3 regions of the Streptomyces sp. NPDC001137 genome follow, and region 1 is predicted to be linked to each of the others. Evidence: predicted binding sites of a transcription regulator. Region 1 holds the regulator's gene; each other region holds the start of a gene.

What was found. The regulator HspR, encoded in region 1, represses chaperone genes until heat shock. The targets are predictions, from matches to a motif close to TTGAGNNNNNNNNNCTCAA.
Region 2: the regulator HspR is predicted to act here: its motif matches at 1,400-1,418, upstream of dnaK (molecular chaperone DnaK).
Region 3: the regulator HspR is predicted to act here: its motif matches at 7,052-7,070, upstream of lon (endopeptidase La).

The regions. Positions count from the first base shown of each region.
Region 1 covers NZ_JBEPBA010000010.1:276,484-286,264, reverse strand. Annotated here, with positions in the region: gene ABT254_RS22225 ((Fe-S)-binding protein) at 1-529, opposite strand, end outside; gene ABT254_RS22220 (MraY family glycosyltransferase) at 749-1,783, shown strand; gene dnaK (molecular chaperone DnaK) at 1,878-3,722, shown strand; gene grpE (nucleotide exchange factor GrpE) at 3,719-4,375, shown strand; gene dnaJ (molecular chaperone DnaJ) at 4,433-5,599, shown strand; gene ABT254_RS22200 (heat shock protein transcriptional repressor HspR) at 5,605-6,051, shown strand; gene ABT254_RS22195 (PA14 domain-containing protein) at 6,127-7,785, opposite strand; gene ABT254_RS22190 (sugar ABC transporter substrate-binding protein) at 8,082-9,197, shown strand; gene ABT254_RS22185 (carbon-nitrogen hydrolase family protein) at 9,204-9,781, opposite strand, start outside.
Region 2 covers NZ_JBEPBA010000021.1:159,900-169,680, forward strand. Annotated here, with positions in the region: gene ABT254_RS33750 (vWA domain-containing protein) at 1-821, shown strand, start outside; gene ABT254_RS33755 (OsmC family protein) at 880-1,308, shown strand; gene dnaK (molecular chaperone DnaK) at 1,465-3,330, shown strand; gene narI (respiratory nitrate reductase subunit gamma) at 3,334-4,056, opposite strand; gene narJ (nitrate reductase molybdenum cofactor assembly chaperone) at 4,053-4,547, opposite strand; gene ABT254_RS33775 (SAM-dependent methyltransferase) at 4,757-5,554, opposite strand; gene ABT254_RS33780 (Sco1979 family transcriptional regulator) at 5,596-6,459, opposite strand; gene ABT254_RS33785 (helix-turn-helix domain-containing protein) at 6,595-7,431, opposite strand; gene ABT254_RS33790 (ADP-ribosylglycohydrolase family protein) at 7,462-8,541, shown strand; gene ABT254_RS33795 (4a-hydroxytetrahydrobiopterin dehydratase) at 8,671-8,976, shown strand; gene ABT254_RS33800 (class I SAM-dependent methyltransferase) at 8,982-9,731, shown strand; gene ABT254_RS33805 (hypothetical protein) at 9,709-9,781, opposite strand, start outside.
Region 3 covers NZ_JBEPBA010000013.1:130,806-140,586, forward strand. Annotated here, with positions in the region: gene ABT254_RS25645 (hypothetical protein) at 1-6, opposite strand, end outside; gene ABT254_RS25650 (hypothetical protein) at 266-730, shown strand; gene cseB (two-component system response regulator CseB) at 827-1,495, shown strand; gene ABT254_RS25660 (sensor histidine kinase) at 1,522-2,754, shown strand; gene ABT254_RS25665 (MarR family winged helix-turn-helix transcriptional regulator) at 2,896-3,387, opposite strand; gene ABT254_RS25670 (lysozyme) at 3,623-4,447, shown strand; gene lon (endopeptidase La) at 4,615-7,029, opposite strand; gene ABT254_RS25680 (rhomboid-like protein) at 7,198-7,977, opposite strand; gene ABT254_RS25685 (hypothetical protein) at 8,125-8,541, opposite strand; gene ABT254_RS25690 (cupin domain-containing protein) at 8,538-8,912, opposite strand; gene ABT254_RS25695 (ATP-binding protein) at 8,997-9,781, opposite strand, start outside.

The sequences.
Region 1 (9,781 bases):
CGCCCTCCAGGCCGCGCAGCACGTAGATCGCGAGGCCGATGGTGAGGATGACGTACTCGACGAAGTACGCCTGGCCCGACTTGGAGCCCGCGAAGCGGGACTTGCGGCCGGGGCGGGAGGGCAGGTTCGACAGGCGGATGGCGATGAGTACGAGGATGCCGAGGACCGTCATCACACCGATGAACTCGGTGTACATCTCCAGCGGCAGCCAGTCGCCGACGATCGGCAGCGTCCAGTCGGCCTGGAAGAGCTGCCCGAAGGCCTGCGCCAGGGTCGGCGGCAGGGTCAGGAAGCCGACCGCCACGAACCAGTGGGCGAAGCCCACGATGCCCCAGCGGTTCATCCGCGTGTGGCCGAGGAACTCCCTGACAAGAGTCACGCTGCGCGCGTACGGGTTGTCGGTCCGGGTGCCGGCGGGCACCGGCTGGCCCAGTTTGAAGTACCGGACGAACTGACCGATGGCGCGTGCGAGCAGCGCAACGCCGACCACGGTCAGGACCAGCGACACGATGATCGCGGCGAGTTGCATTTGGGGGCTCCTCGGGACTGCGAGGGTCATTACTAAGCGGTAACTTATGTAGTCCGATTGAGACTACCCCCATCCTCTGTCGCACTGTAGCCGGGCGTGCGGTGATCTGCGTCGCTGAGGGTTGCCTTAAGCGTCCGTGACCAGGTCTGCTGTCCGGCTTGCGACGATGCGATCGTGTTATTCATGCCAAATTGGTACATTTGCGCCTAACTTAGACCCGTGCTATACGGGATCGCCGCCGCCACCACCGCCCTGCTGCTCGCCGCCGTGCTCACCGCACTGCTGCGGGTGCCCGCGCTGCGCCTCGGGATCGTCGAGCGGAGACGGCAGCGGCAGCGGCCCGTGCCGCTGCTCGGCGGTACGGCCGTGGTGCTCGCCACCTGCGCGGTGGCGGTGGCCATGGACCGGACCGGCGTCGCGCCCCTGGGTGCGGGGGTGGGGCGGCTGCTCGTCGCCGGCGGTGCCGTGGCCCTGCTCGGGCTCGTCGCGGACATCGGGCGGGTCAAGGCGCGGGTGCTCGTGGCCGGTACGGCCGTGGCCGCGGCCAGTGTCGTGCCGTACGAGGAGACCGGGGTGCCGGTGGGGCTGCTCGCCGTCGCGTGGATCGTCTTCGTCACCGTCGGGTTCAAGGCGCTCGACCACGCGGACGCGCTCGCGGGGACCGTCGGGGTGCTCACCGCCTTCGGGGTGGGGGCCTGTGCGGCGGCCGAGCTGATGGACGGGCTCGCGGTGCTGCTGAGCGTGCTGGCCGCCGCGCTGACCGGGTTCCTCATGCACAACTGGCCGCCCGCGCGCGTGGGGCTCGGCGCCTGCGGGTCGCTGTTCACGGGGTTCCTGCTCGCCGCGTCGGCGGTGTTCACCCGGGCGGGCTACGGGCTCGCCCCGAGTGCGGGAGTGCTGTTCTCGCTCACCGCCCTGGCGAGCGCCGACGTACTCCTGGTGGTCCTGTCGCGGCGGCTGGCCGGGCGGCCGCTGCTGCGCGGCGGACCCGACCATGTCGCCCACCGGCTGCGGCGGCTGGGGCTGACCCCGCAGGGGGCGACCGTGCTGCCCGGAATCGGAGCCTTCGCCGGCGTGTTCGTCGGAGTGCTCATGCATATCGGGTGGACCGCGCTGTCCGCCGTCTACTGGGTGGGGGCGGTGGCGCTCGTCGTCGTCCTCATGCTCCTTCGGGTGCCTGTGTACGGGCTCCGGCGGTCCGTGCCCACGCAATCGACGCAGGTCAGCGGCCCATTGCGTGTAAGGAACGGATAAGAGTTGAGTCGGTCCGACTCAGGTCTGTTGACCCATCGCCGGGTGTCGTGCACACTTGAGTCCGTTCCACTCAAGTCAGCTGGAGGAATTCACCATGGCACGTGCGGTCGGCATCGACCTGGGCACGACTAACTCCGTCGTCAGCGTTCTGGAGGGCGGCGAGCCCACCGTCATCACCAACGCCGAGGGTGCCAGGACCACGCCGTCCGTCGTCGCCTTCGCGAAGAACGGTGAGGTGCTCGTCGGCGAGGTCGCCAAGCGCCAGGCGGTCACGAACGTGGACCGGACCATCCGATCCGTGAAGCGCCACATGGGCACGGACTGGAAGATCGAGCTCGACGGGAAGCCCTTCAACCCGCAGCAGATCTCCGCGTTCATCCTGCAGAAGCTGAAGCGGGACGCCGAGGCCTACCTGGGCGAGAAGGTGACCGACGCGGTCATCACCGTCCCGGCCTACTTCAACGACTCCGAGCGCCAGGCGACGAAGGAGGCCGGCGAGATCGCCGGTCTGAACGTCCTGCGCATCGTGAACGAGCCGACCGCGGCCGCGCTCGCGTACGGCCTCGACAAGGACGACCAGACGATCCTCGTCTTCGACCTCGGTGGCGGCACCTTCGACGTGTCCCTCCTGGAGATCGGTGACGGCGTCGTCGAGGTGAAGGCCACCAACGGTGACAACCACCTCGGTGGTGACGACTGGGACCAGCGCATCGTCGACTACCTGGTCAAGCAGTTCGCCGGCGGTCACGGCGTGGACCTCGGCAAGGACAAGATGGCCCTGCAGCGTCTGCGTGAGGCTGCCGAGAAGGCCAAGATCGAGCTGTCCTCGTCCACCGAGACCTCGATCAACCTGCCCTACATCACGGCGTCCGCCGAGGGCCCGCTGCACCTGGACGAGAAGCTCACCCGGGCCCAGTTCCAGCAGCTGACGGCCGACCTGCTGGAGCGCTGCAAGACGCCGTTCCACAACGTCATCAAGGACGCCGGCATCTCCATCAACGAGATCGACCACGTCGTCCTCGTCGGCGGTTCCACCCGTATGCCCGCCGTCGCCGAGCTCGTCCGCGAGCTGACCGGCGGCAAGGACGCCAACAAGGGCGTCAACCCGGACGAGGTCGTCGCCATCGGCGCCGCCCTGCAGGCCGGTGTCCTCAAGGGTGAGGTCAAGGACGTCCTGCTCCTCGACGTGACCCCGCTGTCCCTCGGCATCGAGACCAAGGGCGGCATCATGACCAAGCTCATCGAGCGGAACACGACGATCCCGACCAAGCGGTCCGAGATCTTCACCACCGCCGAGGACAACCAGCCCTCCGTGCAGATCCAGGTCTACCAGGGCGAGCGCGAGATCGCGGCGTACAACAAGAAGCTCGGGATGTTCGAGCTGACCGGTCTGCCGCCGGCCCCGCGCGGTGTCCCGCAGATCGAGGTCGCCTTCGACATCGACGCCAACGGCATCATGCACGTGACCGCGAAGGACCTGGGCACGGGCAAGGAGCAGAAGATGACCGTCACCGGCGGCTCCTCGCTGCCGAAGGACGAGGTCGACCGGATGCGCCAGGAGGCCGAGAAGTACGCGGAGGAGGACCACGCCCGCCGCGAGGCCGCCGAGACCCGCAACCAGGGCGAGCAGCTCGTCTACCAGACGGAGAAGTTCCTCAAGGACAACGAGGACAAGGTCCCCGGCGAGATCAAGACCGAGGTCGAGGCCTCCGTCGAGGAGCTGAAGACCGCGCTCAAGGGCGAGGACACCGCCGAGATCCGCACCGCCACCGAGAAGGTCGCGGCCGTCTCGCAGAAGCTGGGCCAGGCCATGTACGCCGACGCCCAGGCCTCGCAGGCCGCCGCCGGCGGTGCCGCGGGCGCCGAGGCCCCGAAGGCCGACGACGACGTGGTGGACGCCGAGATCGTGGACGACGAGCGCAAGGACGGTGCCGCGTGACGGAGGAGACCCCGGGCTTCGACGAGAAGCCCGACGTCCCCTCCGGCGCCACCCCCGACGACGCCGAGCCGCAGGCCGCCTCCCCCTCCTCGGGGGAGGGGGCGGCCCCGGCCGGGGACGCAGCACAGATCGCCGGTCTGACGGCCCAGCTGGACCAGGTGCGCACGGCGCTCGGCGAGCGCACGGCGGACCTCCAGCGGCTCCAGGCCGAGTACCAGAACTACCGCCGCCGGGTGGAGCGGGACCGGATCACGGTCAAGGAGATCGCCATCGCGAACCTCCTGACCGAGCTCCTGCCCGTGCTCGACGACATCGGCCGCGCCCGGGACCACGGCGAACTCGTCGGCGGATTCAAGTCCGTCGCGGAGTCGCTGGAGACCGTCGCGGCGAAGATGGGACTGCAGCAGTTCGGCAAGGAGGGCGAGCCCTTCGACCCGACGATCCACGAGGCCCTGATGCACTCGTACGCGCCGGACGTCACGGAGACGACCTGCGTGGCGATTCTGCAGCCCGGGTATCGCTTCGGCGAGCGCACCATCCGCCCCGCGCGGGTGGCCGTCGCCGAGCCGCAGCCCGGCGCCCAGACCGTCAAGGCCGAAGACGCGACCGAGGCGGCCGACGACAAGGAGAGCGGTGGCCCGGACGAGGGCTGAGCTCGAACCGGTCGCAGCACCGACCGCTGAATCGATGAGAGAGGAGGGGCGTCGGGGATGAGCACCAAGGACTTCATCGAGAAGGACTACTACAAGGTCCTCGGCGTCCCCAAGGACGCCACCGAGGCCGAGATCAAGAAGGCCTACCGGAAGCTGGCCCGCGAGAACCACCCGGACGCCAACAAGGGCAACGCCAAGGCCGAGGAGCGCTTCAAGGAGATCTCCGAGGCGAACGACATACTCGGCGACCCCAAGAAGCGCAAGGAGTACGACGAGGCACGCGCCCTCTTCGGCAACGGTGGCTTCCGCCCCGGGCCGGGCGGCGCAGGCGGCTCCTTCAACTTCGACCTGGGCGACCTCTTCGGAGGCCAGGCGGGTTCCGGAGGCTTCGGCGGCGGAATCGGTGACGTCTTCGGGGGCCTGTTCAACCGGGGCAGCTCCGGTACGACCCGGGTGCAGCCCAGGCGCGGCCAGGACATCGACACCGAGGTCAGCCTCAGCTTCACCGAGGCGATCGAGGGGGCGACGGTCCCGCTGCGCATGTCCTCGCAGTCACCCTGCAAGGCCTGCTCGGGCACCGGCGACGCGAACGGCAACCCGCGGGTGTGCCCGACGTGCGTCGGCACCGGCCAGGTCGCGCGGGGTTCCGGCGGCGGCTTCTCGCTCACCGACCCCTGCCCGGACTGCAAGGGCCGCGGCCTGATCGCGGAGAACCCCTGCGAGGTCTGCAAGGGCTCGGGGCGTGCCAAGTCCTCGCGCACCATGCAGGTCCGCATCCCGGCCGGGGTGTCGGACGGCCAGCGCATCCGGCTGCGCGGCAAGGGCGCACCGGGCGAGCGGGGCGGCCCTGCGGGCGACCTCTATGTCACCGTGCATGTCGACGCGCACCCCGTGTTCGGCCGCAAGGGCGACAACCTCACCGTCACCGTCCCCGTGACGTTCGCGGAGGCGGCGCTCGGCGGCGAGGTCAGGGTGCCCACCCTGGGCGGCCCGCCCGTCACCCTGAAGCTGCCGCCCGGCACGCCCAACGGCCGCACCATGCGCGCCCGCGGCAAGGGCGCGGTCCGCAAGGACGGCACCCGCGGCGACCTCCTGGTCACCGTCGAGGTGAGTGTCCCGGCGGATGTGACGGGGAAGGCTCGTGACGCACTCGAGGCGTATCGCGAGGCGACCGCGGGCGAGGACCCGCGGGCGGAGCTGTTCAAGGCCGCGAAGGGAGCATGACCAAGATGGACGGCCGTCGACGCAACCCGTACGAGCTGACCGAGGAAACCCCGGTCTACGTCATCTCGGTGGCGGCCCAGCTCTCCGGCCTGCACCCGCAGACCCTGCGCCAGTACGACCGCCTCGGCCTGGTCTCGCCCGACCGCACCCCGGGCCGCGGCCGGCGCTACTCGGCCCGTGACATCGAACTGCTGCGCACCGTCCAGCAGTTGTCGCAGGACGAGGGCATCAACCTGGCGGGCATCAAGCGGATCATCGAACTGGAGAACCAGGTCGCCGCGCTCCAGCAGCGCGTCGCCGAACTCCAGGCCGCCGTCGAGGGCGCGGCGGCGGCCATGCAGCAGCGCGAGGCGGCGGTGCACGCGTCGTACCGCCGCGATCTGGTCCCGTACCAGGAGGTGCAGCAGACCAGCGCGCTGGTGGTGTGGCGGCCGAAGCGGCAGCAGGACTGAGGTACGTGTGCGGAAGGGGCCCGGAGGTTGAACCTCCGGGCCCCTTCCGTATGCCCGCCGGTGTGGGTGACCGGGTCAGCGGCCGACGAAGAACTCCAGCGACGAGCTCTGCGCGCTCTGCCGCCCGTAGGGGTCCACGGCGTACACGGTGGCCGTGCACGGCCCGTTGTAGGGCGGTGTCCAGGAGAGGGAGCCGGTCGCGGACAGCAGGGTGCCGCTGTCGCCGCAGGCGCCGCTGATCTCCCAGGAGTAGCCCTTCAGCACCCGCCCCTCGTCACCCGCGCCGGGTGCGGCCTTGATCTGGACGGCCTGCCGGGCGGGGATGCCCGCCGTGACCAGCGTCAGCTGCGGTGCGGCCGGGCCGAACGGGGTGGCCCGGGCGAGCCGGTCGACGGTGATCTCCGCGGAGGGCGCCGACTCGGCCCCCGTGCCGGCATCCACGGCGACGACGTAGTAGGACGCCTTGCCCGCCGGGGCGAGACGGTCCTCCCACCAGCCGCCGTGCAGGTTGCCGATGGCCGTCCAGCCGCCGTCGGTGCGGCGGTAGACCCGGTACTGGGGGGCGTCCTCGGGGAGCACCCAGTGGATCTCGGTCCTGTCGTCCTGGAGGACGCTGGTGAGCCCGGTCGGGGCGGGCGTGCCGCTGGGTTCGGGGCGCGTGGCCGTCACCGTTGCGGAGACCGGGGAGACGTTCCCGGCTCCGTCGACCGCATGCACCGTGTACGTGTAGGGCGTGCCCGTCCCGGCGGTGACGTCCGTGAAGGAGGTCCCGAACACGGTCTCGGGCCCGTCCGGGTCCTGCTGCCCCTCCGGCGCGCCCCACACCTCGTAGTGGTGCACGTCCGCCGCCGAAGAGGGTTCCCACGCCACCGTGTTGCCCGCCGTGGTGCCCTCGGCCGTGAGGCCGGTGACCCGCGCGGGCGCCGTCCGGTCGGCGGTCGTCACGCCCTGGTCGGCCGAACCCGCCGAGGTGTTGCCCGCCTTGTCGTAGGCACGCACCTCGTAGTAGTACGTGTCGCCGGTCACCGGCAGGCTCGTGTCGGTGTACGACGTCGAGGTCGTCGTCGCGAGCGGCGTGGCGCCGAACGACGTGCCCTTGAGCCGCCGGTAGACGCGGTAGCCGGCGAGGTCCATCTCCTTGTTCCCCGGCCAGCTGAACTTCGCCTTGCCGGCAGTGGAGTCGTAGGCGACCGAAGTTCCCGTCGGGGCAAGGGGGCTGACCTTGTCGACGTCGGCGGAGGTGCGCGGCTTGTAGGCGAAGGAGACGTTCGCCGTGCCCGTCCAGTTGACGTAGTCGACGCGGAGGGTGTGGCGGCCGGAGGGGATCGTGATGTTGACGGTCTTCTTCACCGTCGTGGACACGTTCTTCCAGAGGTCGACCTTGCGTACACCGTCCAGGTGGACGCGGACGCCGTCCTGGGTGGCGACCGGCAGGGCGAAGGGGCCGCCCGAGCCGAAGTCCCTCGTCACCGTCCAGCGGACGCCGAAGTTGTCCCTCGGCAGGCCGGAGGCCGGGGCGCCGGTGCCCCAGTTCTGGTCGATCGCCGCGTCGCAGTCCGTCTTCTTCGGGGTGCCGGAGAACGACGTGTTCGCGAAGAACTGGCGCGTGTAGACGGGCGAGGCGCAGGTGGTCGCGGCGGTGGCCGGAGCGGCCGTCGCGGAGAGCAGACCGGCCGCGGTGGCGAGCACGACGGCGGTCGTGGCCGCGGCGGTCGTGGGTCTGGCTGGGTTCATTCGGTCCTCTGGTCGGGATGGGAACGGCTGATGCAAGCTGCCGTGATCACGACTCGTGAGCAATCGCGTTGGTTGTACGGATCTTTGCCTGCCGATTGCCTGCCGTTGCATGGAGGGTCCGTAAAGAACCTTTGGAGGCGTTTCCGCCATGTCTTTACATGGTCGGCGGAGTGTTGCGTTGCGCACTCGTTAAGTAGTTGCGCTTGACGCCCGGGGGCCGCTCCGCGTTGGCTTTTCAGTCACCTGGGTCGCATTTTTGCGCCCGCGTCCGCAAGACACCAGAAGTGAGCTCCTGCATGCGTTCCACGCGTCGTACCGCCATCGTCGTGGCAGCGTCCACGATGACTCTGTCGCTCTCCGCCTGCGGCGTGCTGAACGTGTCGGGGGACAGCAGCTCGGCGAGCCCCACGAAGGGCAACGACGTCACCGTCGGGCTGCTGCTGCCGGAGACGGCCAACACGCGGTACGAGGACTTCGACTACCCCATCATCAAGAAGCAGGTCGCCTCGCTCACCAAGCAGCAGGGCAAGGTCGACTACCAGAACGCCGGCCAGAACGCGGCCAAGCAGGCGGCCCAGATGCAGAAGATGATCGACGACAAGGTCGACATCATCCTGCTGGACGCCGTGGACTCGCACGCCATCGCCGGTGAGGTGAAGAAGGCGAAGGACGCCGGTATCCCGGTCATCGCCTACGACCGGCTGGCCGAGGGCCCGATCGACGCGTACATCTCCTTCGACAACGAGCTTGTCGGCGAGGTCCAGGGCCGCACCCTGCTGGAGGCGCTGGGCAGCGGGGTCGACACCTCCGACAAGATCGTCATGATGAACGGCTCGCCCACCGACCCGAACGCCAAGCAGTTCAAGGCGGGCGCCCTGTCCGAGCTCAACGGCAAGGTGACGATCGCCAAGTCGTACGACACCACGGACTGGGACCCGAAGAACGCCCAGGCCAACATGAAGGCGGCCATCGAGGCGATCGGCAAGGGCAACATCGCCGGCGTCTACTCCGCCAACGACGGCATGGCCGGCGGCATCGTCAAGGCCCTGGAGGACGCCGGTGTCACCAAGATGCCGCCGCTCACCGGGCAGGACGCGGAACTCGCGGCCGTGCAGCGGATCGTGTCGGGCGAGCAGTACATGAGCGTGTACAAGTCGTACCCGCAGGAGGCCGCGGCGGCCGCGCAGATGGCGGTGGCCAAGGTGCAGGGCAAGGAGATCGAGTTCGACGCCCTCACCCAGGACACCGTCGACAGCCCCACGGACAAGGGCATCCCCGCGCAGCTCGTCACCGTGACCGCGCTGACGAGGAAGAACATCAAGTCGACGGTCGTCGCGGACGGCATCTACAAGGTCTCCCAGATCTGCACGTCGAAGTTCGCCTCGGAGTGCGCGGCCATCGGCCTCAAGTAGCGGCTCTCAGGCCACCGGCAGCGGCCGTCCGCCGGTCAGTACCGGCACCGCCCGCCTCGCCCGGTCCACCTCCCGCAGGTCGAGGTCCACACAGGTGAAGTCCGGTGCCGGGCCCAGCCGGGCGCGGATCTCGCCGAGCGGTGAGACGACCAGGCTGCCGCCGACGCCCGTGGGCGCCGCACCGGACGCGGCGCCACCGGCCTCGCTCCCGCCCGGAGCGGCCTGGCCGCAGGCGACCACGAAGCTGGTGGAGTCCAGCGCCCGGGCGCGGGCCAGCAGCGTCCACTGGTCCGGCTTTCCCGGCCCCGCGCCCCAGGAGGCGGCCACCACCGTCAGCAGGGCGCCGCGCGAGGCGAGTTCGGTGAACAGGCCGGGGAAGCGGATGTCGTAGCAGGTGGCCACGCCCATCCGGACGCCGTCGACGTCCACGGTCAGCGGCTCGGTGCCGGGGGCCACCGTGTCGGACTCGCGGTGCCCGAACGCGTCGTAGAGGTGGATCTTGTCGTAGTGCCCGAGGAGCCCGTTGGGGCCGGCCACGAGCAGCGTGTTGTGGACACGGCCGTCGGCGGCCGGGGTGAACATCC
Region 2 (9,781 bases), on a different contig from region 1:
GCCTCCTGCACGACCCGGCCCTCACCGGCCTGTCCTGCGAGGAGGTCTACGACCGTCTCGCCGGCGACCTGCGCCGCATGCGCCGCCTGTCCACCCTGCGCGGCAAGGGCAGTGGCGACATGCTCGGCGGCCCGCTGGGCCCGCCCGGCGCGTACGTCGACCTCGACGAGTTCTACCGCCGGGGCCTGAGCCAGGGCCTGGACCTGCACCAGCAGCAGGGGCGTGGCTTCCTCCCCGGCGGCCTGGTCGAGGAGATCCGCACCCTCAGCCACCCGCCCCTGCCCTGGGACGCCCGACTGGCCCGCTGGTTCGACGAGTTCGTGCCGAGTCCACAGCCCGTGCGGACATACGCGCGCCCTTCGCGCCGACAGTCCTCCACGCCCGACATCCCGCGCGCCGGCCGCTACTTCCCGCCCGAGGAGATCGCCCGCTGCACCTTCGGCGTCGTCCTCGACACCTCCGGCTCCATGGACCGCACCCTGCTCGGCAAGGCCCTCGGCGCCATCGCCTCCTACGCCGAGGCCCGCGACGTCCCGGCCGCCCGCGTGATCTTCTGCGACACGGCCCCGCACGACGCGGGCTTCGTGCCGGTCACGGAGATCGCCGGCCGGGTACGGGTCCACGGCCGAGGCGGTACGGTCCTGCAGCCCGGGATCGACCTCCTGCACCGCGGGGACGACTTCCCGCCGGGCGCGCCCGTCCTCGTCATCACGGACGGCTGGTGCGACGTCCTGCGGGTGCGGCGCGAGCACGCGTATCTGATCCCGCAGGGGGCGCGGCTGCCGTTCACCGCGCGTGGGCCGGTGTTCCGGGTGCAGTGAGCCGGAATGTGATCGGATGGTGTCGTACAGGAACAGCCAGAATTCGAAGGGATTCATCGTGGCAACCACGCGCTCCGCACACACCGTCTGGGAAGGCAACCTGCTCGAGGGCAACGGTGTCGTCTCCTTCGACTCCTCCGGTGCCATCGCCGAGCAGCCGGTCACCTGGGCCTCGCGCTCCCAGGACGCGAACGGCAAGACCAGCCCGGAGGAGCTGATCGCCGCCGCGCACTCCAGCTGCTTCTCCATGGCGCTGTCGCACGCCCTGGCCGGCGCCGGCACCCCGCCCACCAAGCTGATCACCTCGGCCGACGTGAATTTCCAGCCGGGTGAGGGCATCACGGGCATCCACCTGACCGTCGAGGGCACGGTCCCCGGCATCGACAACGACGCCTTCGTCGCCGCAGCCGAGGACGCCAAGAAGAACTGCCCGGTCAGCCAGGCCCTCACCGGCACGACGATCACCCTGTCGGCCAAGCTGGCCTGACATCCACCCGCGTCCTGGACGTCCTTCGGTGCCGCGCCCCCGACACAGGGGGCGCGGCACCGTCGTTTCCGGGTACCCGCAGTACGCGGCATTGACAACAGCGCACTCAAGTTTTGTGCTGGTGTGTGAGGAGTGCCCTGGCGGAAGGGGACGGAGATGGCACGTGCGGTCGGGATCGATCTGGGGACCACGAACTCGGTGGTGGCCGTGCTGGAGGGCGGCGAACCCACCGTCGTCGCGAATGCGGAGGGGGCCAGGACCACACCGTCGGTCGTGGCCTTCGCCAAGAACGGCGAGGTGCTCGTCGGGGAGGTCGCGAAACGGCAGGCCGTGACCAACGTGGAGCGGACCGCCCGCTCCGTGAAGCGGCACATGGGCGACGCGAGCTGGCGCTTCCCCGAGCAGGGCTCCGTGGACGGCACCCGCTACCGGGCGCAGGAGCTGTCCGCGCGAGTGCTCCAGAAGCTGAAGCGGGACGCGGAGTCCTACCTCGGAGAGGACGTCACGGACGCGGTGATCACCGTACCGGCGTACTTCGACGACTCCCAGCGGCAGGCCACCAAGGAGGCCGGGGAGATCGCGGGCCTGAAGGTCCTGCGGATCATCAACGAGCCGACGGCCGCCGCCCTCGCCTACGGCCTCGACCGCGGCGAGGAGCAGACCGTGCTGGTCTTCGACCTCGGCGGCGGCACCTTCGACGTCTCGCTCCTGGAGATCGGCGACGGCGTCATCGAGGTCAAGGCGACCAACGGCGACACCCACCTGGGCGGCGACGACTGGGACCAGCGGATCGTCGACCATCTCGTCAAGAAGTTCAAGGGGCAGTACGGCATCGACCTCGCGGGCGACAAGATGGCCGTGCAGCGGCTGCGCGAGGGCGCCGAGAAGGCCAAGATCGAGCTGTCCAGCTCGTCCGAGACGACGATCAACCTCCCCTACATCACCGCCTCCGCCGAGGGACCGCTGCACCTCGACGAGAAGATGACCCGCGCCCAGTTCCAGGAGCTCACCGCCGACCTCCTCGACCGCTGCAAGACCCCCTTCCACCAGGCGGTCAAGGACGCCGGGATCAAGCTGTCCGCGGTCGACCACGTCATCCTCGTCGGCGGCTCGACCCGGATGCCCGCGGTCACCGACCTGGTCAAGGAACTCACCGGCAAGGACCCGCACAAGGGCGTCAACCCCGACGAGGTCGTGGCCGTCGGCGCGGCCCTCCAGGCGGGCGTCATCCGCGGCGACGTCAAGGACGTGCTGCTCCTCGACGTCACCCCGCTGTCCCTCGGCATCGAGACCAAGGGCGGCATCATGACGAAGCTGATCGAACGCAACACGACCATCCCGACCCGGCGTTCGGAGATCTTCACCACGGCCACCGACAACCAGCCCTCGGTCGGCATCCAGGTCTACCAGGGCGAGCGCGAGATCGCCGCGTACAACAAGAAGCTCGGCGTCTTCGACCTCACGGGTCTGCCCCCGGCCCCCCGCGGGGTCCCGCAGATCGAGGTCGCCTTCGACATCGACGCCAACGGCATCATGCATGTCTCGGCCAAGGACCTCGCCACCGGCCGCGAACAGAAGATGACGGTGACCGGCGGCTCGGCGCTCCCCAAGGACGACATCGACCGCATGATGCGGGAGGCCGAACAGTACGCCGAGGAGGACCGCAAGCGCCGCGAGGCCGCCGAGACGCGCAACCAGGCCGAACAACTCGTCTACCAGACCGAGAAGTTCATGCGGGAGAACGAGGAGCGGATCCCCGCCGACACCAAGTCCGAGGTCGAGACGGCCGCCACGGAACTCAAGGGCCTGCTGGAACGCGACGCGGACACCAACGAGTTGCGGACGGGGGTCGAGAAACTCGCCACCGTCAGCCAGAAGATGGGCCAGGCCATGTACGCCCAGGCCGACCAAGGTGCCTCCGCCGGCGGCACCGAGCAGGACACCTCACCGCAGGACGAGGAGGGCGTGGTCGACGCCGAGATCGTCGACGAGGACCGTGACACCAAGGGCGGCGCGGCCTGACCGTCACACGCCCGTCCGCTCCCGGTCCCGCCGCTCCGGCCGCGGCCCCGGCTGCCCGGGGTCGCGGCCACGGTTCACCCCCGAGGGGCGGAACAGGTACTGCACCGTCACGCTGAACATGTGGACCAGGCGGGTGTACGGCACCAGGGCGATCAGCGCCATGCCGATCGTCGCGTGGACCCGGTACAGCACCGGCACCCCCTCCATCAGGTCCGTCCTCGGCTGGAGCGTGAACAGGCTGCGGGCCCAAGGGGCGATCGACGCACCGTAGTTGTAGCCGTCGCCGGAGACATGGCTGAGCTTCGCGGCCATGCCCATCCAGATGGCGGCGATCAGGACGACGTACATGAGCTTGTCGTTCACCGTCGTCGCCCGGAACACCGGCGCGTGCGTGCGGCGGCGGTGGATGAGCAGCATGATCCCGGCGACGGCGAGCGCACCGGCCACTGTGCCGCCGTAGAGCGAGAACAGGTGGTACGTGTGCTCGCCGGCACCGAACGGGCCGGTCCACGACCGTGGGACGAACAGGCCCACCAGGTGGCCCGCCAGCACGAAGAGGATGCCGTAGTGGAAGGCCGGGGAAGCGATGTTCAGCAGCTTCGACTCGGACACCTGCGACGGACGCGTGGTCCAGCCGTATCTGTCGTAGCGGTAGCGCCAGATCAGGCCCGCGACGAGCAGGGCGAAGGCGACGTACGGCAGAACGCCCCACAGGAGCGTGGTCATGAGCGAACCTCCGTATGGGGGACCGGCAGGGTGGCGCACACGGCGTCCAGGACGGATGCGTACGGGGTGCCGAAGTCGGCGAGCCGGGCCCGGAGCTGCCACAGGGCCTCGCGGTGTTCCGTGAGGAGGGCCGTGTTCCCGGTGCGGGCCGCGAACTCCAGGACGGCGGGCAGGAAGTCGGGCAGTTCCTCGCCGGTGAACTCCAGACCGGCGGCGAGGTAGACGTCCTTGAAGCGGACCAGCGACATGCCGCGCCGCCGGGTGCCCTCGTCCCGCCAACGGCTCAGATAGAGGCTGTGCCGGTTCTTGAAGTCGAAGACCTGGAGGTAGTGGGCGGCCAGCTCGCCGGGCGGGGTGACGGCCGCGTGGTCGGTGAACTCCCGCAGCTGCGGGGCTGCCTCGCGCAGCAGGGGCAGCCGGGCGCGGAAGTCGTCGTCGGGATAGGTCAGGCAGAGCGCTGCCGCCTGGTACAGCACGGCGTCGGAGGGCATCAGGTCTCCTTCGCGGTGCAGGAGCCCATGGCGCTCGCTCCGGGCCGGAAGAAGCGTCCTGCGCCCAGCAGCACCGCTCCCGGCCCGGCGGGCGGTATTCGCGTGTCGGCCACCTGCGTCGCTCCCTTGCTCGCCCCGTGCTTCGACGCTAGGGCCGGGCGGGGGAACGCACCTGTTCATGGCGCCCGTACGGGTGCTCGGCCATGAGGTCAGGGCTTGCGGGCGACCCCCGCGTACACCGGGACGACGCCCTCCGTCTGCGCCGCCACGTCCTCGGCCTCCGGCCGCCACCCGGTCACCGGGATCACGCCGGGGCCGAGCAGCTCCAGGCCCTCGAAGAAGCGCTGGAAGTCCGTGATCGAGCGGGGGAAGAACGGGGTGCCGCTCGCGCGGAAGGCGCCCGCCGCCTTCGCGATGGCCTCCGGATTGAGGTCGGGGGTGACCTGCGAAAGGATCAGATGGCTGCCCGGGGCGAGCGCCGCGACGTACTTCGCCAGGAGGTCGTGAACGCCGTCGTCCAGATAGTGGGTCAGCGCCACCAGCGACAGCGCGACCGGCCGTGAGAAGTCCAGGGTCTCGGCGGCCTGCCGCAGCAAGCTGTCGATGTCCCGCACGTCCGCGTGCACATACTCCGTTCGGCCCTCCTCACAGCCGCGCAGCAGCGCCTGCGCGTGCCGCAGCACGATCGGGTCGTTGTCCGCGTACACCACCCGGGACTCCGGCGCCACGGCCTGCGCCACCTGGTGCAGATTGGGCTCGGTGGGGATGCCCGTGCCGATGTCCAGGAACTGGCGGATCCCGGCCTCGGCGACCGCGCGGACGGCCCGGTGCATGAACCTCCGGTTGGCCCGCGCCCCGCGCACCGCGCTGTTGTCCACGGCGAGGATCTTCCGGGCGAGTTCCTCGTCCACCGGGTAGTTGTCCTTGCCGCCCAGCCACCAGTCGTACACACGGGCAGGGTGCGGCCGGCTGGTGTCGATCTGCGGTGCGTCGTCGGATCCGGTCATGCGGGGTCTTCTCCTCCGGTCGGACAGGTGCGGTGGGTGGCTCAGAAGGCCTCGCGGTGCTCCCGCAGGATCTTCTTCGTGCGCTCGGCCGACGCGGCCCGCGCCGTCATGTGGTCGAGGACCTCCAGATGAGCGGAGACCTCCTTGCGCGAGTCGAGGTACAGGGCGCCGGTCAGGTACTCGGTGAAGACCATGTCGGGCAGCTCGGGCTCGCCGAAGCGGAACAGGGTGAAGGGTGCGTAGGTGCCCGGGTGCGGGCCGTCCTTGAACTCGGCGATCTGCAACGTGACCCGGTCCCGCTCGGCGAACTCCAGCAGCTTGTCCATCTGCCGGCGCATCACCTCGCCGCGGGTGCTCACCGGGCGCCGCAAAACCGTTTCGTCCATGATCACCCACAGGTGGGGCGGGTCCGCACGGTCCAGCAGCCGCTGCCGGGCCATCCGCAGCGACACATGCCGCTCGATGGTCTCCGGACCGGTCTGCCCGACCGTGCCCGCCTCCATCACCGCACGTGCGTAGTCCTCGGTCTGCAGCAGGCCGGGCACGAAGTGCGGCTCGTAGGAGCGGATGATGCCGGCTGCGCCCTCGAGGCTCACATACAGGCTGAACCAGTCCGGCAGCACGTCGTGGAAGCGCTGCCACCAGCCCGGCCGGTTGGCCTCCTCGGCCAGGGCGACGAACGCGGCCGCCTCGTCGTCCGGGACGCCGTACGTCTCCAGCAGCACCTGGACGTACGGGATCTTCAGCGCGACCTCGGCCATCTCCATCCGCCGTACGGTCGCGGGGGCCACCCGCAGGACGCGTGCGGCCTCCTCACGCCCCAGCCGGGCCGCCTCCCGCAGTTCCTGAAGGCGCCTGCCGAGCACCACCTGGCCCACGGTGGGCGCGGGACGCCGCTCACTCACGCCACGCCTCCCCTACGCGCCGAAGTAACCGCGCAGCAGTGTGTCATGTTCCGCCGCCAGTCTCACGGGTTCCGCGGTGAGGCGCTCGCCACCTGGGCCGTCCGGTGGTCGGACGGGGTTGCGGGGGCGCGTCCGTCAGGGCATCAGCGACTGGAGGTACTTGACCGTCGCCGGGTCGGCCGGAAGGAGCGTCTCGATGGCCAGCTCCGCGACCGTCACGTCCATCGGGGTGTTGAAGGTGGAGATGGACGAGACGAAGGACAGCGTCCGGCCCTCGTGCTCGATCTGCATCGGAAGCGCGAAGTAGGGGACGGGCTCCTCCGGTTCGTGGTCGTGGCCGTGCTCCTGCTGCGGCACCGGGTAGGCCGCCACCTCCTCGTACAGCGCCCGCAGGGGTGCGGAGCGGTGCAGGGCGATCTCCCTTTCCATCTGCGCGAGCAGATGTCCGCGCCACTCGGGGAGGTTGCGGATGCGCGGCGCGAGGCCCTCGGGGTGCAGCGTCAACCGCATGGCGTTCAGCGGGGGTTCGAGCAGCGAAGGCGCGACGCCGTCCAGGAACATCGTCATGCCCCGGTTGGCCGCGACCACGTCGTACACCGAGTCGACCACGAACGCCGGGTAGGGCTCGTAGCACTGGATGAGGCGTTCCATGCCCTGGCGCAGGGCGTCCAGCCCGGGCGAGTCGAGCGGGGTCTCCGGGTAGTGCGGGGCGTAACCTGCCGCCAGCAGCAGGGAGTTGCGCTCCCGCACCGGGACGTCGAGGTGCTCGGCGAGCCGCAGCACCATCTCCTCGCTCGGCCGTGAACGGCCCGTCTCGATGAAGCTGATGTGCCGCGCCGAGGAGTCGGCCCGCAGCGCCAGCTCCAGCTGGCTCACCCGGCGGCGCTCCCTCCAGGACCGCAGGAGGGGGCCGACGCCCTTGTCGGTGGGGGCGGTGGCTGAGGTGCTGGTTCCCGTCGCGACAATGGTCATACGCACGACCGTAGTCGAGGAGCGCACCTTATGACGTGGCCGCCGTTGAAGCCGACCCTGGAGACCGCCGCGGTGTACCGCGCCAGAGTGCGGGGCTGTCTGCTGGGCGGTGCGATCGGTGACGCCCTCGGCTATCCCATCGAGTTCAACTCCCTGGACCGTATCCGCGCCCTCCACGGCGAACGCGGGGTGACCGGGTTCGTGCCCGGTGCGTACGGCGCGCTGGGCCTGCTCAGCGACGACACGCAGATGACCCTGTTCACGGCCGAGGCCCTGATCCAGGCGCACGCCAGGGAGCGGGAGCGGGGCATCGGCGGCGCCTGGGCACACATGCTGCGTCAGGCGTACGAGCGCTGGCTGGAGACCCAGTCGAAGCCGGGCCCCGAGCAGGGCGCCGCCCCCACGGGCGGCCTGATCGACGAGCCCTGGCTGTACTCCCGCCGCGCGCCGGGCAACGCCTGCCTCTCCGGGATCGCGCAGGCGTACACCCCCGACCCGTGGCTCGCGCTCGACGGCAAGCCGGGCCAGGTCAACCCCGACTCCAAGGGCTGCGGCACCGTCATGCGCTCGGCCCCCTTCGGCCTGATCAACTCCGCCGACGGGGCCTTCGCCATGGCCGCCCGAGGCGCCCAGATCACCCACGGCCACCCCACCGGCTACTACGCGGCGGGCGCGCTGGCCGCGATCGTGGCATACGTCGTGGAGGGGGACTCCCTGGAGGGCGCGGTGCTGCGCACGCTGCGGCTGCTGGCCCGCCACCCCGGTCACGAGGAGACGACGGCCGCGCTGGAGGGGGCCCTCGACCTCGCCGCCCAGGGGCGGCCGACCGCGGAGAAGCTCCAGTCCCTCGGCGCGGGCTGGGTCGCCGAGCAGGCCCTCGCGATGGGCGTCTACTGCGCGCTCGTCGAGCCGGACGTCAAAGAGGCCCTGCTGCTGTCCGTCAACCACTCGGGCGACAGCGACTCCACCGGCTCCATCTGCGGCAACCTCCTCGGGGCCGTGCACGGAGACGTCGGGCTGCCGCACGAGTGGGTCGAGCGGGTCGAGGGCAGGCGCACGATCGCCGCGATCGCGGACGACCTGGCGGCGGAGCGACTGCACGAGCGGTGAGGGGGGCAGCCGTTCCCCGACCGTCCGGAGGGTTCCCCGGCCCGCCCCCGGGAACCCTTCTGACCAGGACCGCAGTCAGTTGCTGTGGCACGCTGAAGAAGCACCCGGTGCCGAGGAAGGAGCGAGCCCATGCCCGTCGAACCCCTGTCGCTGAAGGAGATCGAGGACCGACTGGCCGAGCTGCCGGGCTGGGCGGTCGAGGACGACCGGCTCACCCGCTCCTACCGGCTCGGCTCGCACTTCGCCGCCACCGCGATGGTCATCCACATCGCCCAGGTCCAGGACGAGCTCGACCACCACTCCGACCTCACCCTCGGCTACAACACCGTCTCCCTGTCGGTGAACACGCACAGCGCGGGCGGCAAGGTCACCGAGCTCGACTTCGGCCTCGCGCAGAGGGTCGAGGACCTCGCACAGGCCCACGGGGCCCACTGAGCCGCGTGCTCGACTACGACAAGGAAGCCGACGCCTACGACGCCAGCCGCGGCGGCGAGCCGAGGGCCGCGGCCGCCGCCGACGCCGTGCTCGGCCTGCTCCCGGCGGCCGCCGAGCGGCTTCTCGACGTGGGCTGCGGCACCGGGATCGTCACCCGGCGCCTCGCGGCCGCACGGCCCGCCACCCGGGTGACGGGCGCCGACCTGACGTACGGCATGGCCCGGATGGCCGCCCGGCGACTGCCCGGCTGCGTCCTGCTGGCCGACAGTCGCAGGCTGCCGTTTTGCGACGGGACGTTCGACGCCGTCACCAGCGTCTGGTTGCTGCATCTGCTCGACGAACCCGAGGACGTCCGCGCCGTCGTCGCCGAGTGCGCCCGCGTCCTGAAGCCCGGCGGTGTGTACGTCACCACTGTCGACAAGGCCGCCGCCCACGACGTCGGCAGCGACATCGACGCCGTCCTCGCCCCGCGCCCGCGCCGCCCGGCCCCGGACGCCGCCCGGCTCGTGGAGACATACGCCGCCGCGCACCGTCTGCACCCGGCGGGGCAGGCCCGTTTCCCCGGCCGCGGTCAGGGCCGCAGCCCCCGTCGCACCGCCGCCGATCTGCGGCGCGGCTGGTTCACCCAGCTGCCACCCGGGGATCCACTCACCGAAGGGTTCGTCGCCCGGATCCAGGCGCTGCCCGACCAGGAACGGCCGCGTCCCGACCCGGAGTTCAGCCTCCGGGCCTTCAGGAAGTCGGCGGCCGGCTGAAGTCCATCGTCCAGTTGGTCACCCAGGTCTCCCCGCCGTCGACGGAGAAC
Region 3 (9,781 bases), on a different contig from region 1:
GGACATGGTGGCTCCTTGGTCTTGTCTCGGATCCTGGTTCCGGACCCTTTCCGGGGCGGTGCGCTCCGGCTGACCAAAGAGGACCAGCCGCGCATGACAGTGGCCCGGCGGCCGGATCACGGCTGCCGGACGGAAATGACGTACGGCTGTTACAGAGATGTGGGAGCGATTCCATGCATTGCCGAGTCCTTGCTGTCAGGACATTTCTCGTTAACGGGGGGCCGTGAAGCTGGTCGTCCCGTGGGCGCAGGGGAAAGGAAACGGCATGCGATACGGCGGACGGGCGCGGTGTCTGCTGCTCGCCATGAGCTGCCTGGGCCTCGCCGGATGCGGCACGGGGGCAGGTGGCGCGCACATCGAGGGCCCGGCACCGACCGCGATCCCCTGGACGGGGCCGGTCTACGTCAGCGACGCACGCTCCATCTCGCGGCAGCGCCCCGACGTGATGGATCTGACCGAAGTCACCACTCTGTACGGCATGAAGTGGCGCGGCTGGGGCACGCCCCGGGCGGTCGGGACCGGGCTGGTGGTCGACTTCGCCTGCGTGTCGCTGTGTCCCCACGGCAAGGACAACCCGCCGTACTACCCCGTGCGTCTCGTTCTCAGCGACCTGGTCAAGCGCGAGTACGCCGCCTACTACGGCCACGCCGTGCTCAGCCCCGCTCACCCGCCCGCGCCCCAATGGGCGAGGGCCGTCGGTGACCTGCACCTACAGGTGCCGGCGGCATGACAACGTTTTCGCCCCGCAACTGTGAACCGGTCGCCGGGTCACCGACACATAGGACTGGTCCTCTGGGGCCGGAGCACGACGTCTCAGGAGACACACATGCACGAGGTCCTGCTGGTCGAGGACGACGAGATGATCCGGGAGGCGACTCGTCTCACCCTGGAGTGCAGCGGCTACGCGGTCCGCACCGCCGCCGACGGGACGAGCGGGCTCGCCCTGTTCCGGGAGCAGGCGCCGGACGTGGCCGTCCTGGACATCATGCTGCCCGGCCTCAACGGGGTGAGCCTCGCGGGCCGTATCCGCGAGGAGTCGCGGGTGCCGGTGCTGCTGATCTCGGCCCGCAACGATCCCGTGGACGTGGTGATGGGCCTGGAGGCCGGCGCCGACGACTACGTCACCAAGCCGTTCGACGGGCTGGTGCTGGCCGCCCGGATCCGCGCCCTGCTGCGGCGCGCCGCGCCCGCCGAGCGGCGGCCGGACAGCGCCCCGCTCGTCTTCGGCGACCTGGCCTTCGACCCGCAGACCCTGAATGTGTGCCGGGACGGAAGGCCACTCGCCCTCACCACCACGGAGCTGAAGCTGCTTCAGGAATTCGCCGCCGCGCCCGGCATGGTGTTCACCCGGGACCTGCTGCTGGAGAGGGTGTGGGACTACGCCTGGTCCGGCGACACCCGGGTGGTGGACGTCCACATACGGCGGCTGCGCTGCAAGATCGGCCGTGACCGCATCGAGACGGTGCGCGGCTTCGGCTACAAGCTGCGCCCGTAGTGGGCCGGCACATCGGTACGGCTCCCATGAACATACGGCTGAACATCGGCACGAAGGTGGCCCTGGCCGTCGCCACGGCGGCCGTCTGCGTCGCGAGCACGGTCGGGCTGCTCGTCCACCGCATCACCGCCGCCAACCAGCTGACCACGGCCCGCTCCGACATGGACCGGCGGCTGATGACCGCCGTCTACGACCAGGCGGCCGGCCGCAAGTCGGAGGCCCGGCTCGACCCGCCGGACCTGCCCGCGCCCGTGTCGAGGGCGGTACGTCGCGGCGTTCGCGTCACCTACCTCCAGGACGGACCCGACCCGGTGCTGTGGGCGGCGACCCGCATCTCCGACCGGACGGTGCTCGCGCTGTCGCGGCCTTACGGCTGTGAGGCCGACGAACTGGCCGCGCTGGACCGGACACTGGTCACCACGGGCGCGGCGGCCACCGTGGTCGTGTCCCTCGCCGGGCTGGCTCTCGGCGTGCGGATGGGCCACCGGGCCACGGCCGCCGCCCGTACGGCCGGACGCATCGCCCACGGCGACCTGGACGCCCGTATCGGCCCTCAGGGGCGGGACGAGATCGCCTGGCTGGCGGCATCCGTGAACACCATGGCGGACGCGCTCGGCGCCCGGCTGGAGGCCGAGCGGCGGGTGACCGCCGACATCGCGCACGAACTGCGCACACCGGTCGCGGCCATGGTGACGGCGACCGGCCTGCTGCCGGCCCATCCGGCCACCGACCTGGTCGCGGGCGGGGTGCACAAGCTGCGCGGGCTGGTCGAGGACGTCCTCGAAGTCGCCCGCCTCGATGCCCAGGTGGCCTGTGTGGAGACCGAACCCCGCCAGGTCAGCGCCATGGCCCGGCGCGCGGTCGCCGGACTGGAGGGGGTGGAGGTGCGGATCGTCGCGGACACGCTCGTGGAGACCGATCCGCGGCGTGTGGAGCGGATCCTCACCAACCTGGTCACCAACGCGCTGCGGCACGGTGCCCCGCCGGTGACGGTCGACGTGGACAAGGACCACGGCGGAGCGATCGTCCGGGTCCGCGACCACGGCCCCGGCTTCCCGCCCGATCTGCTGAGCGTCCTCACCGCCTCCGGCCCGCAGCGCTTCCGCACCGGCTCCGGGTCGGCGGGAACAGGCCTGGGCCTGACCATCGCCTCCGGCCAGGCCCGCCTGCTCGGCGCCTGTCTCACCTTCCGCAACCATCCCGACGGGGGTGCGGAGGCGACCCTGCGCCTCAGCGGGGGCGGCGCCGCCGACGCCTGAAAGGCGGCCGGGCAACCCGACCCGGACACGGGTCCGGACCCCATCGCCACCGGCCAGACCCGGCCGCTCACCTTCCACAAACCACCCCGACGAGGGCGGCTGCGCCGACACATGAAGGGCGGCCGGATGACCGGCGTCCGTCTACTTCTCCATGCCCCGGTTCAACTCCCCCAGCAGCCGCGCCAGTTCGGCCACCTCGCGCCGGTCCCAGTGGGCCAGTTGGCTGACGTAGCGTGCCCGCCGGGCGTCGCGGACCCTGCTCACCCGGCGGTGTCCCTCCTCGGTGAGGTGGACGAGCCAGGCCCGCCCGTCCGCCGGGTCGGGTTCGCGGGCGACCAGGCCCAGGTCCTCCAGGGCGCGCAGCTGCCGGGACATGGTGGCCTTGCCCACGCCGATGTAGGCGGCGAGCTCGGTGGCGCGCAGGCGGTCGTGCTCGTCGAGGCGTACCAGCAGGCCGTACGCGGCGGACTCCAGGTCGGGGTGGACCTCGCGGGCCATCTCGCCCTGGTTGGCCCGGGCGCGCCGCAGCAGAACCGTCAGCTCGCGCTCCAGGGACAGGTACTCCTGGTCCGCGCCGCTCGGTGCCGTCCGGTCCGGGAGCCGGCCCTCGTCCCCGTTTCCGCCTTCGTGCACGTCAGCCCCTGCCTCGGTTTTCCCGATACTGAAAGTTTCCGCCAGACCCCGTCGTTGCCGCAGCTCCCCAAGTATTTCGCAGGGCTAGACCAACGGCGGCCTCCGGCCCCCCTTCCCACTCGTTCATCTACGTGCGTAGCTTCCTACCAGGAGACTGCCGACTGCTCCCACCGGCAGCATCCCGGCAGTGCAGCGCTTCCCCCACCGAGCATCACCGAGCCCTCGGAGGCCCGCCATGCCCGTGCACAGACCCGGATCGGTCCGCCCCCGGCGCCTCTTCCTCGCCGGGCTTCTGCTCGCCGCACTCCCCCTCGCCCTCACCGCTCCGGCCGACGCGGCTGACGCGGCGAAACCGCCGCGCGGCTCCGCCCGCATGGGCATGGGCGTCCTCGCCCACGACGGGCAGAACGGCGCTCCCGCTCCCACCGCCGTCACCCAGACGGAGGGCGTCGACGTCTCCGCCCACCAGGGCAACGTCGCCTGGTCGACGCTGTGGGGCAGCGGGGTCAAGTGGGCCTATACGAAGGCGACCGAAGGGACGTACTACACGAACCCCTACTTCGCCCAGCAGTACAACGGCTCGTACAACGTCGGCATGATCCGCGGCGTGTACCACTTCGCCACCCCCGACACCACCAGCGGCGCGACCCAGGCGAACTACTTCGTCGACCACGGCGGCGGCTGGTCCAAGGACGGCAAGACCCTCCCCGGCACCCTCGACATCGAGTGGAACCCGTACGGCGCGGAGTGCTACGGCAAGTCGGCGAGCGCGATGGTCGGCTGGATCGCCGACTTCCTGAAGACGTACAAGGCACGCACGGGCCGGGACGCGGTGATCTACACGGCGACGAGCTGGTGGAGCGACTGCACGGGCAACTACGCGGGATTCGCCTCGGCCAACCCCCTGTGGATCGCCCGGTACGCGTCGGACGTGGGGACACTGCCGGCGGGCTGGAGCTACTACACGATGTGGCAGTACACCTCGTCCGGCCCAACCGTCGGAGATCACGACAAATTCAACGGGGCGCTGGATCGGGTGCAGGCGCTGGCCAACGGTTAAGACACCCACCACCCCGGCTGGGGGTCCGGGGTCAGCCCCCGGGACATGCAGCAACGGGGCACTGGATCGGGTGCAGGCGCTGGCCAACGGCTGATCCGTCGGTGCGTACGGCGAAGGCCCGAGCCTCCCTCACGGGACCCGGGCCTTCCCTTATCCGATGGCGTCCGTCACGCCGCCACCGGAACCTCCGGCTTCGCGTCGCTCGTGGCGGGCGCGAGGGCCAGCTCCAGGACCTGGCGGACATCGGTGACGGCGTGGACGTCGAGCTTGTCCAGCACCTCCGCCGGGACGTCGTCCAGGTCGGCTTCGTTGCGCTTGGGGATGATCACGGTGGTGACCCCGGCCCGGTGCGCGGCGAGCAGCTTCTGCTTCACGCCGCCGATGGGCAGGACACGGCCGGTCAGCGAGACCTCACCGGTCATCGCCACGTCCGTGCGGACCAGGCGGCCGGAGAGGAGGGATGCCAGGGCCGTCGTCATGGTGACGCCGGCGCTCGGGCCGTCCTTCGGGACCGCGCCCGCCGGGAAGTGGATGTGCACTCCACGGTCCTTCAGGTCCGCGACCGGCAGCTCCAGTTCGGCGCCGTGGCTGCGCAGGAAGCTCAGCGCGATCTGCGCCGACTCCTTCATCACGTCACCCAGCTGACCGGTGAGGGTCAGCCCCGCCGCACCCGTCTCCGGGTCGGCCAGGGACGCCTCCACGTAGAGGACGTCGCCGCCCGCTCCCGTGACCGCGAGACCGGTCGCCACGCCCGGGACCGCCGTACGGCGCTCCGCGGGGTCCTGGGCGGACTCGGGCACGTGGTGCGGCCGCCCGATCAGGCCGCGCAGATCGCCGTCCATGATGGTGAACGGCAGCTCCCGGTCGCCCAGTTCGTGCTGCGCCGCGACCTTGCGGAGCAGCCGGGCGATCGAGCGCTCCAGGGTGCGGACGCCCGCCTCGCGGGTGTACTCGCCGGCCAGCTTGCGCAGCGCGCCCTCGTCGATGGTGACCTCGTCCGACCGCAGCCCCGCGCGCTCCAGCTGACGCGGCAGCAGGTGGTCGCGGGCGATGACGATCTTCTCGTCCTCGGTGTAGCCGTCGAGGCGGACCAGCTCCATACGGTCGAGCAGGGCCTCCGGGATGGCCTCCAGGACGTTCGCCGTGGCGAGGAAGACGACGTCGCTCAGGTCGAGTTCGACCTCCAGGTAGTGGTCGCGGAAGGTGTGGTTCTGCGCCGGGTCCAGGACCTCCAGGAGGGCGGCCGCGGGGTCGCCGCGGAAGTCCGAGCCCACCTTGTCGATCTCGTCGAGCAGGACGACCGGGTTCATCGAACCGGCCTCCTTGATGGCGCGGACGACACGGCCGGGCAGGGCACCGACGTATGTACGGCGGTGGCCGCGGATCTCCGCCTCGTCACGGACGCCGCCGAGGGCGACGCGGACGAACTTGCGGCCCATGGCGTGCGCGACGGACTCGCCGAGCGAGGTCTTGCCGACGCCGGGCGGGCCGACGAGGGCCAGTACGGCGCCGCCGCGGCGGCCGCCCACGACGCCGAGGCCCCGCTCGCTGCGGCGCTTGCGCACCGCCAGGTACTCGGTGATGCGCTCCTTCACGTCCTCCAGGCCCGCGTGCTCGGCGTCGAGGATCGCCTTGGCGCCCTGGATGTCGTACGCGTCCTCGGTCCGCTCGTTCCACGGGAGTTCGAGGACGGTGTCCAGCCAGGTGCGGATCCAGGAGCCCTCCGGGGACTGGTCGCTGGACCGCTCCAGCTTGTCGACCTCCTTGAGCGCCGCCTCGCGGACCTTCTCCGGCAGGTCGGCTGCCTCCACCCGGGCGCGGTAGTCGTCGGACTCCTCGCCGTCCTGCTCGCCGTTGAGCTCGCGCAGTTCCTTGCGTACGGCTTCCAGCTGGCGGCGGAGCAGGAACTCCCGCTGCTGCTTGTCGACGCCCTCCTGGACGTCCTTGGCGATGGTCTCGGCGACGTCCTGCTCGGCGAGGTGGTCGCGCAGGTGCTGGGTGGCCAGCTTGAGGCGGGCGACGGGGTCGGTGGTCTCCAGGAGCTCGATCTTCTGATCGGTGGTCAGGAAGGGCGAGTAACCGGAGTTGTCGGCGAGCGCGGAGACGTCGTCGATGGCCTGGACACGGTCGACGACCTGCCAGGCACCACGCTTGCGGAGCCAGGCGGTGGCAAGGGCCTTGTACTCCTTGACCAGTTCGGTGACGTGACCGGGCAGCGGCTCGGGCACGCTCTCGTCGATCCTCGTCCCCTCGACCCACAGCGCCGCACCCGGGCCGGTGGTGCCGGCGCCGATCTTCACACGGCCGCGGCCGCGGATGAGGGCGCCCGGGTCACCGTCGGCGAGCCGGCCGACCTGCTCGACGGTGCCGAGCACACCGGTGCCGGGGTATGTGCCGTCGATGCGTGGCACCAGCAGGACCTTGGGCTTTCCCGGTTCGGAGCGGGCGGCGGCCTGGGCGGCCTCCACCGCGGCGCGTACGTCGGCGTCGTTCAGGTCCAGCGGAACCACCATGCCGGGCAGCACGACCTCGTCGTCGAGCGGCAGCACGGGCAGGGTGAGCGGTGTGGACGTCGATGCCATGATCTACCCTCCGGCAGTCAAGTTGAGTTATGCCGACTCAATGCATGGCGCTCCGCCAATGTTCCCGGGACCCCGTTCGCTGTCAGCGATCACGGCGGTGCAGTGGGCGTTCGCTGGGGGTTTGCAGCCCCCAGACCCCCGCCTTTCGGCCCTGACGGGGCCTTGTCCTCAAACGCCGGACGGGCTGGGGGTGACCGCTCGGTACCAGCGGCGAATCATCGGCCAGGTCGCGATGCCTATGGCCAGTGAGATGAGGTGGCCCCAGTTGGTCATGGGGTCCGTGAACTCGATCAGGTCCTCGACCAGCATGCCGCCGAACAGGACCAGCACCGGCCAGCGCAGCCAGGGTGTGAGCAGCCCGGCCAGGGCTCCGACGCTGGCGGCGACGCCGAAGCTGATGCCGTAGTCGAAGCGGTGCAGTGAGCTGTCGGGGAGGTGGCCGACGAGGACGGCAAGGCCGATGGGGACCTCGGTCGCGAGGGTGGCCAGGACATGGCCGAGCAGGAAGACGACGGCGGTGCGCGCCCCGCCTATCCGCCGCTCCAGCGCCGTCAGGACGAGCAGGAAGCAGATCACGTACGGCGACGCGAGCCCGCCCGCGATCCACAGCGCGCTGGCGAGCAGCACCAGCACGGGCGTCTGCACGAGATGTGCGACGTCCGTGCTGGAGGCCTGGAGCAGGGTGTCGACGAGGGACGGGGCGGCGTACGTGGTGATCAGTGTGGTGAGCGCCAGGACCGCCGCGTAGGCGAAGGTGAACGGCGTGCCGGTGGGGGTCGGCAGGAGGCGCCAGGGGCGCAGGGTGCGGGCCGCGGGGAGGGGCACCTGCACGGTCGGTCCGGCGGCGGTGGCCGCGCCGCGCTGACGCGGCATACCGTCGAGGAGTTCGGACACGTCGGGAAGGGGCGCGACCGATGGTTCGTTCTCGGCCGTCGCGATGGGTTCCACGGTGCGGCGCTCCTTCCGTTGCGCCCCACCCTTCGCAACCACAGGGGTCCCTGTCTGTGACCGACGCCACGCGAGAGGCGATTCACAGCAACCTCTCATGCTTTTCCTGCGTCAGAGGGCAACCCCCGCTTCCCGTTCCGGGCTTGTTCACGGCCTCAGCAGGTGGACCTCCCTCGCGTGCGCGGCCTGTGTCGCCGGGTCCCAGTCGCCGGTGCAGTAGACGGACGCCTCGCTGATGGCGCCGTCGCGGACGTCGGCGCGCATCAGCTCCCTGCAGTACCAGGTGCCGCCGTGCCCGTCCTCCCACTGCTCCTCGAACTCGAGGACGAGTCCGGTCGGCGTGGCGTCGACGCGGTGGCGCGGCACGGTGCCGAGGAAGGGGTGACTGCGGCGGCGGGCGGCGACGACTTCCTCGCGGCCGGCGGCCTGCAGGCGCCACTGGGGAACGGTGAAGTCGAGGAAGACGTCGTCCGTGAACAGCCCGTCCGGGGCCGTGTTGGTCTCCAGGAACCGGACGAAGAGATCGGCGAGTTCCTTCACGCGGGTGCCGGTGCCGGTGGTCATGACTGCGCTCCCGCGAGGTTGCGGCCGACGACCTCCATCGTGCGGTTCAGTTCCGCGGTGGGGCTGAACTCGACGATCTCGGTGCCGGCGAAGATCAGGGGAAGATGGCCGGGGGCGCCGTAGTAGGCGTCGCCGGCGTGGAAGACCTCGTCGTGGTCGGCGTACCGGAACACGACCTTGCCGGAGACGACCTGGCCCCAGTGCGGGCACTGGCAGCGGTCCTCGGGCAGGCCCCGGAAGAGCGGGGCGGGGTCCATGTCCTGCTTCATCGACTCGTACGCGACGGTGTACGGGCCGAGCTGGGCGTAGCGCCCCTCGATGACGGGCTCGTCGACCTTGAGTTCGGCCTCGGCCTTGGCGGTGCGTGGCATGGTGTCCTGCCTTCCCTGAGTGTGCCGGTTCGGGTGCTTCACCCAGGGGGCGTGAGATCGGACGGCACGGTGTGGGGCGGGGCCTCACAGCCGCCACTCGGGCGTGTGTTCCGGCTGGTAGACGCAGAGGGTGCCGGTGTGCAGGGCGGTTTCGAGGTGCCGGCCGAGTTCGGGGTGGGCGGCGGCGATCCGCCGTACGGCGGCCCGGATGCGGGCGGTGACGGTGGTGCGGGCGCGCTCGGCGTCCGATCCGGTACGGCGGACCCGGCCCCCGATGCCGTACGCGGCCGCGAGCTGCCCGACCAGGGCGTCCCGCTCGACGGCGATCCGCTCCGAACGCCCGGCGTCGCCGGCCTCGTCGGCGTCCCGGGCCTCCTCCTCCAGCTCCCGCAGCCTGCGCCGGTATGCGGCCCGTGCGGTGGCGTCGACGACCTCGCCGGTGTCGCCCTGCGGATGCAGGCCCTCGACGTGCTCCCCCCTGCCGGCCGGTGCCGCCAGCTCGACCGCGGGCACGGGCGTGCCGGGGCGCGCGAGCAGGACGGCGATGTCGTTCAGCCCCTTGCTGTCGGGGAGACGTACGGCGTGACCGGCGTAGCGGAGGTGCCAGAGGGGGCCCTCGCGCCGGAAGAGGGCGGAGCCGGGCGTGTCGGACGGGGTGTCGGCCTGCGCCCCGCTGTCCCGCCGCCTGCCGTTCGTCTCACCCGCTATGCGTTCCGTCAGTGCGACCGCGCCCGCCGCCGTGGCCGCCCGCAGTGCCCTCTCGCGGTGCTCGCGGGCGCGGTCCGCATCGCCCATGGCCGCTGCCAGCAGCGCCAGATGGCGGTCGACCGGGCCGCGTACCGCCGCACCGATGCCTTCCACCGCGAACA